DNA from 3 places in the Mesorhizobium sp. M0136 genome. Region 1 is predicted to be linked to each of the others. Evidence: predicted binding sites of a transcription regulator. Region 1 holds the regulator's gene; each other region holds the start of a gene.
What was found. The regulator HrcA, encoded in region 1, represses chaperone genes, less so after heat shock. The targets are predictions, from matches to a motif close to GTTAGCACTCNCNNNNNGNGAGTGCTAAC.
Positions count from the first base shown of each region.

Region 2: the regulator HrcA is predicted to act here: its motif matches at 2,048-2,076, upstream of groES (co-chaperone GroES).
Region 3: the regulator HrcA is predicted to act here: its motif matches at 2,287-2,315, upstream of NKJ35_RS12060 (co-chaperone GroES).

Region 1 is NZ_JAMYTP010000012.1:87,955-93,228, reverse strand. It holds gene NKJ35_RS16435 (low molecular weight protein tyrosine phosphatase family protein) at 1-165, opposite strand, end outside; gene hemW (radical SAM family heme chaperone HemW) at 170-1,333, opposite strand; gene rdgB (RdgB/HAM1 family non-canonical purine NTP pyrophosphatase) at 1,330-1,977, opposite strand; gene NKJ35_RS16420 (VOC family protein) at 2,007-2,417, opposite strand; gene rph (ribonuclease PH) at 2,450-3,166, opposite strand; gene hrcA (heat-inducible transcriptional repressor HrcA) at 3,312-4,424, shown strand; gene NKJ35_RS16405 (hypothetical protein) at 4,458-4,655, shown strand; gene NKJ35_RS16400 (PQQ-dependent sugar dehydrogenase) at 4,756-5,274, shown strand, end outside.
Region 2 is NZ_JAMYTP010000018.1:39,776-45,049, forward strand. It holds gene groL (chaperonin GroEL) at 1-1,635, opposite strand, end outside; gene groES (co-chaperone GroES) at 1,699-1,995, opposite strand; gene bioZ (3-oxopimeloyl-[acyl-carrier-protein] synthase BioZ) at 2,426-3,409, opposite strand; gene NKJ35_RS21355 (adenosylmethionine--8-amino-7-oxononanoate transaminase) at 3,406-4,671, opposite strand; gene bioD (dethiobiotin synthase) at 4,671-5,274, opposite strand, start outside.
Region 3 is NZ_JAMYTP010000008.1:117,843-123,116, forward strand. It holds gene NKJ35_RS12050 (hypothetical protein) at 1-97, opposite strand, end outside; gene groL (chaperonin GroEL) at 180-1,799, opposite strand; gene NKJ35_RS12060 (co-chaperone GroES) at 1,898-2,236, opposite strand; gene NKJ35_RS12065 (hypothetical protein) at 2,479-2,751, shown strand; gene NKJ35_RS12070 (DUF1488 family protein) at 2,748-3,014, shown strand; gene NKJ35_RS12075 (DUF3168 domain-containing protein) at 3,270-3,680, shown strand; gene NKJ35_RS12080 (hypothetical protein) at 4,063-4,362, shown strand; gene NKJ35_RS12085 (response regulator transcription factor) at 4,427-5,092, shown strand; gene NKJ35_RS12090 (ATP-binding protein) at 5,175-5,274, shown strand, end outside.

The sequences.
Region 1 (5,274 bases):
GAAGATGATGTCGGCCCAGGCGACGAGTTCATGCGTCAACGGAATGTCGGCATCGTGATTAGTGCCGGCCGAAGCGACCTCGATGTCCCGCCGCTTGGAAAACACCTGCTCCGCCGTCGGGCTGCGCAAGCGATTCTGGCTGCAGATGAAGAGAACGTTCTTCAACGTGCTATCTGGCCAAATCCGCCACGACCGCATCGAGCACGATCATGCCGGCCGGCGTGGCGCGCAGGCGGGCATTGCCGATCGGTGCCACCAGGCCTTCGTCCTGCAGCACCGACAGCCGTGCCGTCGACAGGCCGCGCCCTGAAAATGCCTCGTAGCGGGAAAGGTCGATGCCTTCCGCCAGCCTCAGCCCCATCAGCAGGAACTCGTCGGCCTCTTCCGAGCGCGTCAGGATTTCGCCGCCGGTAACGCCATGGCCCTTGGCCTCGACCAGATTGGCCCAGGTCTCCGGCATTTTCTCGGCGATCGTCACCACGCGGCGGCCATTTTCGACGAACCGGCCATGCGCGCCGGGACCGACGCCGACATATTCGCCATAACGCCAGTAGGTGAGATTGTGCCGGCTTTCGGCGCCGGGCCTGGCGTGGTTGGAAATCTCGTAGGCCGGCAGTCCGTGCGCGGCGGTGATCTCCTGTGTCAACGCGTAGAGATCGGCGGCAAGCTCATTGTCTGGAATGATGAATTTCCTTGCCGCATGCAGTGCATGGAACGGCGTGCCTTCCTCGATGGTCAGCTGATAGAGCGACAGATGGTCTGCGGCGTGGCCGATCGCCTGCTCGAGCTCCGCCTGCCACGCTTCCGGCGTCTGACCAGGTCGCGCGTAGATCAGGTCGAACGACAGCCGTGGGAATATCTCGCGCGCCAGGCTGATCGCATGCAGAGCCTCATCGACATTGTGCAAACGGCCGAGGAAGCGCAGATCCTTGTCGTTCAGCGCCTGCACGCCAAGCGACACCCGGTTGACGCCGGCCGCGCGATAGCCGCGAAAGCGCTCGGCCTCGACCGAGGAGGGATTGGCCTCCAGCGTCACCTCGATGCCACCGGGCACCGTCCAGTTCTTCGCCACTGCATCCAGCACCGCCGCCACGGTCTGCGGCTTCATCAGCGATGGCGTGCCGCCGCCAAGAAAGATACTGGTCACCTCGCGCGGCCCGGTGCGGCCGCGCATCGTCGCCAGCTCGGTCTCGAAGGCGCGGGCAAAACGCTCCTGGTCGACCGGCTGGTGGCGGACATGGCTGTTGAAGTCGCAATAGGGGCATTTGGCCGCGCAGAATGGCCAGTGGACGTAGACGCCGAAACCGGGGCTGCGGTCGAGCAGCATGGTCATGCGCCGGCCAATCGGGCTTGGGCGAATTTCTGGAAGGCACGGGCACGGTGCGACAATGCGGTTGGCTGGCCGGGCTTCCAGCCATGCTTTTCCTCCGCGCTCATCTCGCCGAAGGTCTTTTCGAACCCATCGGGCAAGAACACCGGATCGTAGCCGAAGCCGAGCTCGCCGCGCGGCGGCCATACCAGCGTGCCCTCGACCTCACCGCGAAAATATTCCGCCTGGCCATCAGGGAAGGCAAGGCAGATGACCGCGACAAAGCGGCCCTTGCGCTGGGCAGGCGTGATCGCGCCAACTTCTTGCAAGGCCACTTCCGTGCGCTGCATGGCCATGCCGAAGTCGCGGGAGCCGTCCGGCGTCTCGGCCCAGTTGGCGGTGTAGACGCCGGGTGCGCCGTCGAGCGCATCGACACACAGGCCGGAATCGTCCGACAGCGCCGGCAATCCAGTTGCCTTGGCGGCGGCCAAGGCCTTTATGAAGGCGTTCTGCTCGAAAGTGGTGCCAGTCTCGTCCGGCTCCGGCAAGCCGTATTCCTTTGCGGACTTCGCTTCTATGCCGAATGGCGCCATCAGATCGGTGAATTCGCGCAATTTGCCGGCATTGTGGCTTGCGACGACGATCTTATGCCCATCAAGCGAATGAATAGTTGGTGAATGAACAGGCGGCGAATGCATCAGATGCCCCAAATTCTTGGCTCGGCGAATTCGATCGAATTGCCCGAGGGGTCGCGAATATAGATCGAGCGACCGCCCTGAGGCCATTCGAACTCACTTTCGATGGCGATTTTCTTCGCCTCAAGATGCGCTTTCCAGCGTGGGATTTCATCCGCGCTTGCGGCGAAGCAAAGATGGCCCTCGCCGACCGTGCCATGCGGCGGCACGGGCAGCTTGGCGTCGGCCCGCGGCGGCACTTTGGTCGCCTCGGCATTGAAGATAAGCAGCACGCCGTCGCCGCAGCGGAAGAAGAGATGCCTGCCATCGACCTTACCGAGCAGATCGAGCCCGAGGACGCCCGAATAGAACCGTTCCGCGGCAGCAAGGTCCGTCACGTAGAGTGCTGATTCCAGGATTGCGGAAGGAGTCACAGGATCGCCAATCTCTCCAATATTGACCGCAGCTAAGCCACCGCCATCTGCTGCAAGCTGACCAGGCGCTGAATGCCTTTCTTGGCGAGCCCCATCAGCGCCGCGAACTGCTCTTCCGAGAACGGCTCGCCCTCGGCTGTGCCCTGGATCTCGACGATGCCGCCCTTGCCGGTCATGACGAAATTGGCGTCGGTGCCGGCCGAGGAATCCTCGATATAGTCGAGATCGATGACCGGCTGGCCATCATGGATGCCGCAGGAGATCGCCGCGACGTGATCCTTAAGCACCTTGCCCAGGCTCGCCATCTGGCGGGCTTCCATCCAGCGCAGGCAGTCGTAGAGCGCCACCCAGCCGCCGGTGATCGAAGCGGTGCGCGTGCCGCCGTCGGCCTGGATCACGTCGCAGTCGACGGTGATCTGCTGCTCACCGAGCGCCTGCAGATCGACCACGGCGCGCAGGGAGCGGCCGATCAGCCGCTGGATCTCCAGCGTGCGGCCGCCTTGTTTGCCGGCCGAAGCCTCGCGGCGCATGCGCTCGCCGGTCGAACGCGGCAGCATGCCGTATTCCGCCGTCACCCAGCCCTTGCCGGAGTTGCGCATCCAGCCCGGCACCTTTTCCTCCAGGCTGGCCGTACACAGCACATGCGTGTCGCCGAACTTCACCAGGCACGAGCCTTCCGCATGCTTGGAGACGCCGCGCTCGAAGGAGATGGGGCGCATTTCGTCGAATTGGCGTTTGGAAGGGCGCATTCAGGCTTCTTTCTTTCTTCGGAATCTTGGCCGGGGAATCTTGGCCGGCTTGTAGCCGCACGGGGCGTGAGGCGCAAAGGAAAATGGACCGGTTGCGCCGACGCCGCGGAAGTCTATATCTTCGGACCGGAGGTTTCTGGCTCGAATGACCAAGGTAGTCGATCCCGGTTCGCAGTCGCCATTGCTCTCGTCGCCGGCACTTCAACCGCCCGCGCTTCAATCGCTCGATATGCGTTCGCGCGACATCTTCCGGCGCATCGTCGATTCCTATTTGAAGGATGGCGAGCCGGTCGGTTCGCGCAGCCTGTCGCGCATCCTGCCGTCATCGCTGTCGCCGGCCACCATCCGCAACGTGATGAGCGACCTCGAGCATCTCGGCCTGATCTACGCGCCGCACATCTCGGCTGGCCGGCTGCCGACCCAGGCCGGCTTGCGCTTCTTCGTCGATGCATTCATGGAACTCGGCGACCTCTCCGACGAGGAGCGCCGCACCATCGAGGCGCAGGTGCGCGCCTCCGGCTCGGGCGCGACGCTGGAGCATATGCTGACCGAGGCCAGCCAGATGCTGTCCGGCATGTCGCGCGGCGCCGGCCTCGTGCTCGCCGCCAAAAATGAGGCGGCGCTGAAGCACATCGAATTCATCCAGCTCGAGCCGACCAAGGCGCTGGCCGTGCTGGTCTCGCAGAACGGCGACGTCGAAAATCGCGTCATCGATCTGCCCGCCGGCATCACCGTCTCGCAATTGCACGAAGCCTCCAACTTCCTCAACGCCCATATCCGCGGCCGCACCCTGGCCGAGGCCCGGGTCGAGATCGCCCGCATCAAGGAAGAGACCAGGGCAGCCCTCGACACGCTGTCGCAGGATCTGGTCGAGAAGGGCCTGGCGGTCTGGGCAGGCGCCGAAAGCGGGGTGCCTGGGCGGCTTATCGTGCGCGGCCGCGCCAATCTCCTGGAAAACGTCACCGCCCAGGCCGACATAGAATTGCTGCGGCATCTGTTCGAGGATCTGGAGACGCAGGATGGACTGATCCAGCTCCTCGACCTCGCCGAGGAAGGCCCGGGGGTGCGCATATTCATCGGTTCGGAAAACAAGCTGTTTTCGCTGTCGGGCTCCTCGCTGGTGGTGGCACCCTATCGCGACAAGGACGCGCGCGTCGTCGGTGCGCTCGGCGTCATCGGGCCGACGCGGCTGAATTATGCGCGCATAGTACCGATGGTCGACTATACCGCGCAGCTGATTTCGCGCATGCTGCGCTAGGAGCCGCCGCGGCCTGCCGCAAGGAGAAAAAGAATGGCGCTGGAATCGTTCAAGGCCCAGATCAGCCTGCTGCTCGAGGAAATGGTCAATCAGCCTGAGGATCACCACGAGGTGCAAGAGCAGTTGCGTGAGAAGCTGCAAGAGATGCGGGCCATGGGCCTGCCGCTGCCGGCCGATCTGGTCGCGCTGGAAAAGCGACTCGACGACGACTTCTACGCCTCTGGCAACTGAACGGGGTTCGGCTTCAAATCCTCGTGTGCTGGACCACCGCTTGGAACGACCAATGCCTGATCCCGTTTGCCCTCTTCGAGGCAAACCTCGGAGGACGTTAATGATCCGATCTGGCGGCTTTGCGGCCGTTGCCGCTGCCCTCCTTGTCGCGACACCGGCAGCCGCCCAGCAGGCGGATCAAAAGGTGCTCAAAGGCGAAGCCGCTTTTGGCGATTGGCACGCCGACAGGCCTGGCGTCCGCCGCCTGATCGGGCCGCAAGACATGCCGGCAGCCGACCCCGCTCAATCCGCTTCGAACGGCGGCGGCGTGGCGGAACGGCCCGAAAGCGCCGAGCCAGAATTGCCGCCGGGCTTTTCGGCCGAAATGATCGCCTCCGGACTCTATAATCCGCGCGTCGTTCGCGTCGCTCCGAACGGCGACCTGTTCATCGCAAACGGCCATGCCGACCAAATACGCGTCTACCGTCTGGCCGAGGGCCGCGCCAAACCCATCGAGAAAGCGATTTTCGCCCAAGGCCTCAACTATCCATACGGCATCGCCTTCTATCCGCCAGGCGGCAAGCCGCAATGGGTCTATGTCGCAAACAGCGACAGCATCGTCCGCTTCCCCTATCGCGAC
Region 2 (5,274 bases), on a different contig from region 1:
GCCGCCCATACCGCCGCCGCCCATGCCGCCAGGCATGCCGCCGCCAGCTGACTCCTTCTTCGGAGCCTCCGCGATCATGGCTTCGGTGGTGACGAGCAGGCCGGCGACCGAGGCCGCGTCCTGGAGGGCAGTGCGCACGACCTTGACCGGATCGACGATACCCATGGCGATCATGTCGCCATATTCGCCGGTCTGGGCGTTGTAGCCGTAGGTCGCGCCCTTGTTGTCGAGGATCTTGCCGGCAACGATCGAAGCTTCCGCACCTGCGTTCGAAGCGATCTGACGGGCCGGAGCCTGCAGTGCACGACGAACGATGTTGATGCCGGCAGCCTGGTCGGCATTGACGCCGGTGACCTTGATGTTGGCCGAAGCGCGCAGCAGTGCGACGCCGCCGCCGGGAACGATGCCTTCTTCGACCGCCGCACGGGTCGCGTTGAGGGCGTCATCGACGCGGTCCTTCTTTTCCTTGACTTCCACTTCGGTCGCACCGCCGACGCGGATCACGGCAACGCCGCCCGCCAGCTTGGCGAGACGTTCCTGCAGCTTCTCCTTGTCGTAGTCCGAGGTGGTCTCCTCGATCTGCTGCTTGATCTGGGCGACGCGGCCCTGGATCTCGGCCTTCTTGCCGGCGCCGTCGACGATGGTGGTGTTCTCCTTGGAGATCGACACCTTTTTGGCGCGGCCGAGCATGTTGAGGCCGACATTCTCGAGCTTGATGCCGAGGTCTTCGGAGATGACCTGGCCACCGGTGAGAATGGCGATGTCTTCCAGCATGGCCTTACGGCGATCACCGAAGCCCGGCGCCTTGACGGCAGCGATCTTCAGGCCGCCACGCAGCTTGTTGACGACCAGCGTGGCCAGGGCCTCACCTTCGACGTCTTCGGAGATGATGACCAGCGGCTTCGAGGTCTGCACGACAGCCTCGAGGATCGGCAGCATGGCCTGCAGGTTGGAGAGCTTCTTCTCGTGGAGAAGGATGTAGGCGTCTTCCAGATCCGCAACCATCTTCTCGGCATTGGTGACGAAGTAGGGCGAGAGATAGCCGCGGTCGAACTGCATGCCTTCGACGACTTCGAGTTCGGTCTCGGCGGTCTTGGCTTCCTCGACGGTGATGACGCCCTCATTGCCGACCTTCTGCATCGCTTCAGCGATCATCGAACCGACCGAAGCATCGCCATTGCCGGCGATGGTGCCGACCTGGGCAACCTCTTCCGAGGTCTTGATCTTCTTGGCAGCGTTGCCGAGAGCCGCGACGACTTCGGTCACGGCCAGGTCGATGCCGCGCTTCAGGTCCATCGGGTTCATGCCGGCGGCAACCGCCTTGTTACCTTCCTGGACGATCGACTGCGCCAGAACGGTCGCGGTCGTGGTGCCATCACCGGCGATGTCGTTGGTCTTCGAAGCAACTTCGCGGATCATCTGCGCGCCCATGTTTTCGAACTTGTCGGAAAGTTCGATTTCCTTGGCGACGGTGACGCCGTCCTTGGTGATGCGCGGTGCGCCGAACGACTTGTCGATGACGACGTTGCGGCCCTTGGGACCGAGGGTCACCTTCACCGCGTCGGCGAGGATGTTGATGCCGTGAAGCATGCGCTCGCGGGCGTCGCGGGAGAATTTTACGTCTTTGGCAGCCATTTTTTAGCTCCTGGCAGGGGCTTGCGATCAAGCCCGAAATTCAGTTGACGGTGAGGCCGATAATCAGCCGATGATGCCCATAATGTCGGATTCCTTCATGATCAGAAGGTCTTCGCCATTGAGCTTGACTTCGGTGCCCGACCACTTGCCGAACAGGATGCGGTCGCCGGCCTTGACGTCCAGCGGGACCAGCTTGCCGGCTTCGTCGCGAGCGCCGGAGCCGACGGCGATGATCTCGCCTTCCTGCGGCTTTTCCTTCGCCGTATCCGGGATGATGATCCCGCCGGCGGTCTTGGATTCGGATTCGACCCGGCGTACGACCACGCGGTCATGCAGCGGCCGGAAATTCGACTTTGCCATTTTTGGATTTCCTTGGTGCGGATGTTGAACGGTGCTCCGTTGCCGGAGCATGCCTAGCACTCAGCCGAAGCGAGTGCTAACGCGGCAATGAGATAAGCCGCAGGCTCCTGCTAGTCAAGACGGAAGAGCAAAGAGCAAAGAGAAAAGAGAAGACAGCAAAGAGCAGCCAGCAAAGAGCGTGTAAGCATCGAGCCTTTTATGTGAACAATGTCGGGTATCCGACATATATGGGGCGGCTCACCCTTTGTAATTGAGCTTTATTCAGATGGTACGATTGGTGCAACGGGTGTTGCATTTGAACTCATCCAGAGGCTCGCACGGGTCGTGCTGCGTCAGCTTGGTCATGTCGAGCTTCAGAAGGCCATTTTGGCATTGGTTCTGTTGCTCCTATTGCCATTCATGACCAATCCTGCGCGCGTGAGCCGGCCGGCTAGATTCCAACCACGAGAGCGCCGCCGCTGAGACCCGCACCCGCCGCCGCCAGAAGGATTTTCTCTCCTGGCTGGAATGGCTTCATCTGGTTGGCGAGCGAGAGCGACAGCGGGACCGTCGCGGCCGAAGAGTTGCCGTATTCGGCAATCGTCTTGACAATTGCTTGGTCCGCAATGCCGAGGTTTCTTCCGACCGCGCCGAAAATGCGAGCATTGGCCTGATGCGGCACGAACCGGTCGACATCCTGTGGTCGCACTCCGGCAGCGGCTAGCGCGCTTATCGAGCAATCGGTCATCATCTCGACGGCCTTTGCGAACACTTCGCGGCCGTCGGTCATCGTCATTCGGGTTTGCGCGAGGTCGAGGTCGCCATGGAACGGCGTGTTGCTTCCTCCTGCGGGAATCTGGATCAGGCCGTAGCGCGAGCCGTCCGAAGCCACCGAGGCACCGAGAATGCCCCGATCAGCATCATCGCACTGACCGATCACCAGGGCGCCGGCGGCATCGGCGAACAAGACTGAGCTCGCGCGCTCGGCTGGATTGATGCGGCGGCTGAGGATGTTGGCGGCGATGACCAGCGCTGGTTTGCCATGCAGGCGGGTGAACCCGTCCGCAAACATGAGCGCATAGATGAAGCCGGCGCAGGCGCCGGTCAGATCGCCCGCGCCTGCGCGGCCAAGGCCAAGCTTGTGTGCGACCAGCGGCGCGCTTGGCGGCAGAAGATGGTCGGGCGTCGAGGTGGCAAGCAACAGCAGACCGATGTCGTGGCGCGCAATACCGGCGTTCGCCAAAGCCATGTCGCCGGCTTGCGTGGCCAAGCCAGACAGCGTGTCTTCGTCCGTTGCCCAGAAGCGCGAACGGATTCCGGTACGCCTTTCGATCCAGCCCGGCTCGAGGCCGAGATTGCTCTCGATCTCGGCATTGGCCACCTTGCGCCCAGGCACGTGATGGCCAAGTCCGAGAATGCGCGACGACTTGCTCATGGCCTGGACCCGAAGCGTTCCCCGGCCTCCTCGATGGCGTCATAGAGTCGTTCGAGCTCGTCGCCTGCGATGCAATAGGGTGGCAGAAGGTAGAGGACATTGCCGAGCGGGCGCACAAGCAGTCCGCGCTCGAGGAAGAAAGCGCGCAGCTTCGGACCAATCTCGGCGAGATAACCTGCGGAACCGGTTCGCAGGTCGAGCGCCGCGATCGTTCCCGTGGCTCGACAGTCGGCAAAATATGGATTGTCCCGAAAGCGTCTAAGCCCGACGGCCTGCATCACGCTCAAGGCCGTGATCCGCCCGGCCACTGGCTCGTCGCGCCAGATCTCGACATTGGCGAGTGCTGCCGCACAGGCAATCGGATTGGCGGTGTAGGAGCTCGAATGGAAAAACGTCTTCTTCCGGTCCTCGGAATAGTGCGCCCGGAAGATGGCATCGGTGACAAGCGTTACGGCCAGCGGGATGGTGCCGCCGGTCAAGCCTTTGGAGGTGCACAGGATATCTGGAGAAATCGATGCCTGCTCGCAGGCGAACATGGTTCCGGTGCGTCCCCAGCCGGTCATCACCTCGTCGGCGATCAGCAGCGAGCCGGAGGCCTCAGTGATCTTCTTCAATTCGGCCAGAACCGATGCTGGATACATCAGCATGCCGCCGGCGCCCAGCACCAGCGGCTCGACGATCAAGGCTGCGGCTCGTCGATCGCGGGTCACAGCCTCGAAACGATCCAGCGTCTCCTGCTCGTGCCCCGCGGCCGGAAAGGGGATGATGTCGACCTCGAACAGCAAGGGTTCGTAGGCGGCGTTGAACACGCCACGCGCACCGACGCTCATCGTTCCAATCGTGTCACCATGATAGCTGTGCTCCATGACGACGATGCGCGAGCGCGGCGCGCCGATGTTGCGGAAATAACCGAGCGCCATCTTCAGCGCGACTTCGACTGAGGTCGAGCCACTGTCGGAATAGAACACCCAGTCGAGTCCAGCGGGAGCGAGGCCGACAAGCGCTTTGGCCAAGCGCTCTGCCGGCTCGTGCGTGAAGCCCGCAAAGATAATCTGGTCGAGGCTCGACGCGGTTGTCTCGATTGCCTTCATGATGCGGGGATGGCGGTGGCCATGTGTGACGACCCACCAGGAGGAGATGGCGTCCAGGATGCGGGCGCCGTCGGCCCTGTGGAGATAGACGCCCTCAGTCAGGACGATTTCTGGGATCGCAGGCTCGAGCGCGTGCTGGGTGAAGGGATGCCACACATGAGACTGCGACATCAGTCACCTCCAGTAATCGAGGCGAAGGCGAAGCCGGCAACCATTGCGTCCCTCAGTGTTTTGCCCGTCAGCACATCGAGGTGCGGCAGCCTGCCGAGCTGCGGCGCACCGCTGAATTCCACGATGGTCCGTTGCGTATCGGCCATCTCATCGCCGATGAAAGCGATGCCCGCCAACGGGATGGAGCGGGCGCGGAGCGCCTCGACCGATAGCAAGGTGTGGTTGATGGTGCCGAGTGTGGTGCGGGCGCACAGAATAACGGGCAGCCGCCATTCAGCGAAGATGTCGATTAACCTTGTGCGCCGGTTGAGCGGCACCATTAGGCCGCCGGAGCCTTCGATGACGAGCGGCGTCGGTAGGACGGGAAAAGCAAGATCGGCAGCCTTGATCGCCACGCCGTCGATCTCGGCCGAACGATGCGGCGACAGCGGGCTCCGCAAGCGGTAGGCTTCCGGCAGCACGCGCTCTGAGGGCAAGCCGGCAAGCCGCGCGACAACCTCGCTGTCGGTCTCGCCGTCGAGGCCCGATTGCACCGGTTTCCAGTAAAAGCCGTCCAGCAAACCGGCGAGCCCAGCCGCAAACACGGTCTTGCCAACTCCGGTA
Region 3 (5,274 bases), on a different contig from region 1:
TGTGCTTGTCGGCAAGCCTGCGAATGCGATCGAAGCGGCTTTCCTCGGCCACTTCGATTTTCGCCGCTGCATTTGGCTTCGGGACGAATGCGATCATTGATCGATCTCCTTGCCGATGGTGCGCGCCGGGGAAGATACCCCGGAGGCTGTCTTTCAGGCTTGTTTCCGGCAGTGGCTGGTCAATAGCCCATGCCGCCGGGCGAAGCAGCGGCTTCCTTCGCCGGAACGTCGGTGATCATGGCTTCCGCCGTGATCAGAAGCGCCGCAATGGAGCCCGCGTCCTGCAGCGCCGTCCGTACCACCTTCGCCGGGTCGACGATGCCGGCCTTGATCATGTCGACATAGACCTCGTTCTGGGCATCGAAGCCCTGATTGTGATCCTTGCCGTCGGCGAGCTTGCCGACGACGATCGAACCTTCGACGCCGGAATTCTCGGCGATCTGCCGGATCGGCGCTTCGAGCGCTCTCGACACGATCGAAATGCCCGCCGTCACATCGGCATTGGCTCCGGTCATCCCGTTCAGCACAGCCTTGGCGCGCAGCAACGCGACACCGCCGCCCGGAACGATGCCTTCTTCAACGGCCGCGCGCGTGGCGTTCAGCGCATCGTCGATGCGGTCCTTCTTTTCCTTGACCTCGGATTCGGTGGCGCCGCCGACGCGGATGACCGCAACGCCGCCCGCCAGCTTGGCGAGACGTTCCTGCAGCTTCTCCTTGTCATAGTCGGACGTGGTTTCCTCGATCTGCCCCTTGATCTGCTGGACGCGCGCCTGGATGGTGGTCTTCTCGCCGGCGCCGTCGATGATCGTGGTGGTGTCCTTGTCGATCAGCACGCGCTTGGCGCGGCCGAGCATCTCTATGGTGATGTTCTCCAGCTTGATGCCGAGATCCTCGGAAATCATCTGTCCGGCGGTGAGCACGGCGATGTCTTCCAGCATCGCCTTGCGGCGGTCACCGAAGCCAGGCGCCTTGACGGCCGCGACCTTGAGGCCGCCGCGCAGCTTGTTGACGACCAGCGTTGCCAGCGCTTCGCCCTCGACGTCCTCGGAGATGATCAACAGCGGCCTGCCGCTTTGCACCACGGCTTCGAGGATGGGCAGCAGTGCCTGCAGATTTCCGAGCTTCTTTTCGTGGATGAGGACGTAAGGGTCTTCCAGCTCGGCGCGCATCTTCTCGGCATTGGTGACGAAATAGGGCGAGAGATAGCCGCGGTCGAACTGCATGCCTTCGACGACGTCTAGTTCGGTTTCGGCGGTCTTGGCCTCCTCGACGGTGATGACGCCGTCATTGCCGACCTTGTCCATGGCCTTGGCGATCATGGCGCCGACGCTGGTGTCGCCATTGGCGGCAATGGTGCCGACCTGCGCGATCTCGCCTGAGGACTTGACCTTCTTGGCGCGCGCCTGGATTTCCTGGACGACGGCGCTGACGGCAAAGTCGATGCCGCGCTTGAGGTCCATCGGGTTCATGCCGGCGGCAACGAATTTGGCGCCCTCGCGCAGGATGGAAGCGGCAAGCACCGTGGCGGTGGTGGTGCCGTCGCCGGCGAGGTCGTTGGTTTTCGAGGCCACTTCGCGCACCATCTGTGCGCCCATGTTTTCGAACTTGTCGGAAAGCTCGATTTCCTTTGCCACGGCCACCCCGTCCTTGGTGATGCGCGGCGCGCCGTAGGCCTTGTCGATGATGACGTTGCGGCCTTTGGGGCCGAGCGTCACCTTGACGGCGTTGTTGAGGATTTCGACGCCGCGCAGCATGCGGTCACGCGCGTCGGTGGAGAATTTGATTTCCTTGGCAGACATGATCTTTTCCAGTTCGGTTGTCGTGGCACGGCGCTTGCAGCGCCTGAATCAAAGCTCGGAGCGTCCTTGCGCGCCCGGGAGCGCGCGCGGCCTTCCAATCAGGCGGCCTTCTTGGCAGCCACGGTCTTATCGACGGTGCCCATCTCGCTTTTGTCGATGATGCCCATGATGTCGGCCTCCTTCATGATCAGAAGGTCCTCGCCGTCTATCTTGACCTCGGTGCCGGACCATTTGCCGAACAGGATGAGGTCGCCGGCCTTGACGTCGAGCGGGATCAACGCGCCGCTTTCGTCCCGCGCACCCGGCCCGACGGCGATCACTTCGCCTTCCTGCGGTTTTTCCTTGGCATTGTCGGGGATGATGATGCCGCCCTTGGATTTGGTGTCGCTTTCGGCGCGCCGAATGACGACGCGATCGTGGAGTGGCCGGAATTTCATGGGGACTCTTTCTGGGGCCGGCTTAGGCGGCCGCCCCTCTCTATAGGCGCCTTGGCACTCGATTGATAGGAGTGCCAAAAAATATTCATAGGGCACATCAAATATTGAATTTATTATCTTGCCTGGCCATCCCCCTGTGTTCGGGCCTTGCCGAATATTATTGAAATTGAATTTCTGTCTTTGAACACCTATTTACGATGAAGTCCACAGCCATGACTTTCGCTGCAAGGGAGATTTTACCGATGGCCGAAGGCAATCAGAACATCATGGAAAAAGCTCAGGCTCGCTTCATGGAAAACCAGAAGAAGACGGCGGAACGGAACAAAGCAACTGCCGAATATCTCTCGGAGGCCAAGGCCAGGAGCATCAAAACGGCAAGGCTGAGGGAATTGCGACTGGCCAAGGAAGAGGCGGACCGCGCGGCGGAAGCTCTGAATCCGGTCGCCGCAAAGAAGAAGCGGGCGTCACGGGCAGTCAAGAAGGCCGTATCCGCATCGATGGAGGCGAAATCATGAGCCTGACATTTCCCAATCCCAGCCGCAGCTACGACGAGGCAAGCAAACGCATCCGCTTCGTCGGCCATGACGGCATGTTCCAGATTTCCTTCTCTGTCGCTACCGATGCCATCTCCAAGATGCAGCCGGGAACGGCGGCCTCAGAAGCTACCTACCTGGCAGCCTTCGACACGGCTTCCAACTCGATCCACGATGTCGCCAGGAATGCCTATGCCCGCACCCGCAGGAGCATATATGTGCTGACTGCGGCGGATTTTCGCTAGTCGCGATCCGTCCACAAGACGCTTTCTCAGGGCGTCCAACTTCGCTCGCCGTTTGACGTCGCGACCGTTCAGCCGGTCACGGGTCCGTGACGCGGACGGCTGCGGCGTCGCGCATTCCAGGAGCAGGGCTTATTGCCGAGATCATGAAGGTTCATAATCCGTATGAGACGCGCTGATTCGCGCTTTTGCCGGGATGCCGTCATGCAACGCAGCTACGCAGCCGGGAGGTCGACGCGACGGGCGAGGGCAAAGACAATGACCGCGCCGGCCGTCGAATTGCAGAAGGCCATATTCGAGGCAGTAAACGACGATCCCGATTTATCGGTGGCACTGGGCGACGCACGATTGTTCGACCGTGCGCCGGAAAATGTTGCATTTCCCCACATGACCGTCGGCCGCACCAGCGTCTACGACTGGGCAACAGGGACGGAGAACAACGCCGAGCAGTTGCTGACGCTGCATGTCTGGTCGAAGTCCGAGGCCAGCAAGGAAACCACCGACATCATGGACCTGGTCAGCGCCCGCCTGCGAGATGCGGCGCTCTCGCTTGGCGAACATCGTCGCGCCCATCTCAAGCTCGAATTCGCCGAAGCCCGCTACGACGAGGACCTTTCGGCCCATCACGGGCTGCTGCGCTTCCGCGCCGTGATCGAGGAAGACGGCTGACCGTCCGGCACTTTCCGTAAAATCGGGCATTTTGTTCTTGCTTTGTGCCGGCAGCTATGCTACTAATCTGGCTATGGTGCTGATTGGCGCCAATGACCCGTCGCAGAGCGGGTTTTTTTATTTCCGGTCGGTTCGGCTGAATCTGCCTTCGGTTGCCGGATCAATTGTCGAAGTCGGGCAAACCTAAAGCGATTGCCTTTCACCGCCAAACGATGCCCGGTTGTCGGCGGAGGATCGGAGGGCTAGGTTAAACTTGCCAATTTCGCGGGATGGGCGGCGAAATGGCAATCCGGTAATCTCGCGCTTCAGGGGTGTGGCGGGCATGCATTCGAGCGTTCACCGTTCATATCACGTTCAGCACCGGCGCGTTAGAACGCTGGCCATGAAAACCCTTCGCTCCCACTTCCGGACCGCGGCACTGGCGCTCTCAGCCGCCGGCCTGCTTGCGTCGCAAGCGATGGCGATCCCCGCTGTCACCCCCGAGCAGCCCCAGCCGGTCGTCCTCGCCGCGTCCGACTGCTACGCGATCGGCCAGCAGGTGGCGGAGCAGAATGGCGGCACCTTGGCCAAGGCCTCGCAGTCGACACGCGGCGGCCAGCCGGTCTGCGTCATCGTCGTGCTCCTTCCGGGCAAGGACGGGCAGCGTCCCCGTCGCTCGGAGATCGTCGTTCCGCTGAACTGAACCGTGCCGTTTCCCAGTCTGCCGGAATCGGCCTATATCTGAACAGCTTCAACAGGCCTTCCGCATGCGCGTACTCGTCGTCGAAGATGACAAGGATCTCAACCGGCAGATCGGCGACGCGCTGGTCGATGCCGGCTATGTCGTCGACCGCGCTTTCGACGGCGAGGAAGGGCACTTTCTCGGCGACACAGAGCCCTATGATGCCGTGGTGCTCGACATCGGCCTGCCGCAGATGGACGGCATCAGCGTGGTCGAGCGCTGGCGGCGCGGCGGCCGCAAGATGCCGGTGCTGATCCTGACGGCACGCGACCGCTGGAGCGACAAGGTTGCCGGCATCGACGCCGGCGCCGACGACTACGTCACCAAACCCTTCCACATCGAGGAAATCCTGGCCAGGGTGCGCGCTCTGATCCGGCGCGCTGCCGGGCATGCCTCGTCCGAGCTGACCTGCGGGCCGCTGCGTCTCGACACCAAGGCCTCCAAGGCCGACGTCGACGGCGTACCGCTGAAGCTGACCTCGCACGAATTCCGCTTGCTTGCTTACCTCATGCACCATATGGGCGACGTCGTATCCCGGACCGAACTGGTCGAGCATCTCTACGACCAGGATTTCGATCGCGATTCCAACACGATCGAGGTCTTTGTCGGACGGCTTCGCAAGAAGATGGGCATCGACATGATCGAAACCGTTCGCGGCATGGGCTACCGCATGCGTAAGCCGGAGGCGTAACGCGGAACCGCTTCCTACAAGACCCGCCGTCTCGAACACGCCGTCGCTGCGGTCATGGCCGCGTTCGCTGGCGTTTCGCGTCATCGCCTTTTCCACGGTCTGGGCGATCCTCACTCTGGTGGTCATCTTCACCTTGATCACGACGCTCTATCGCCAGGCCAGCGAGCGCGGTTTCGACAGCC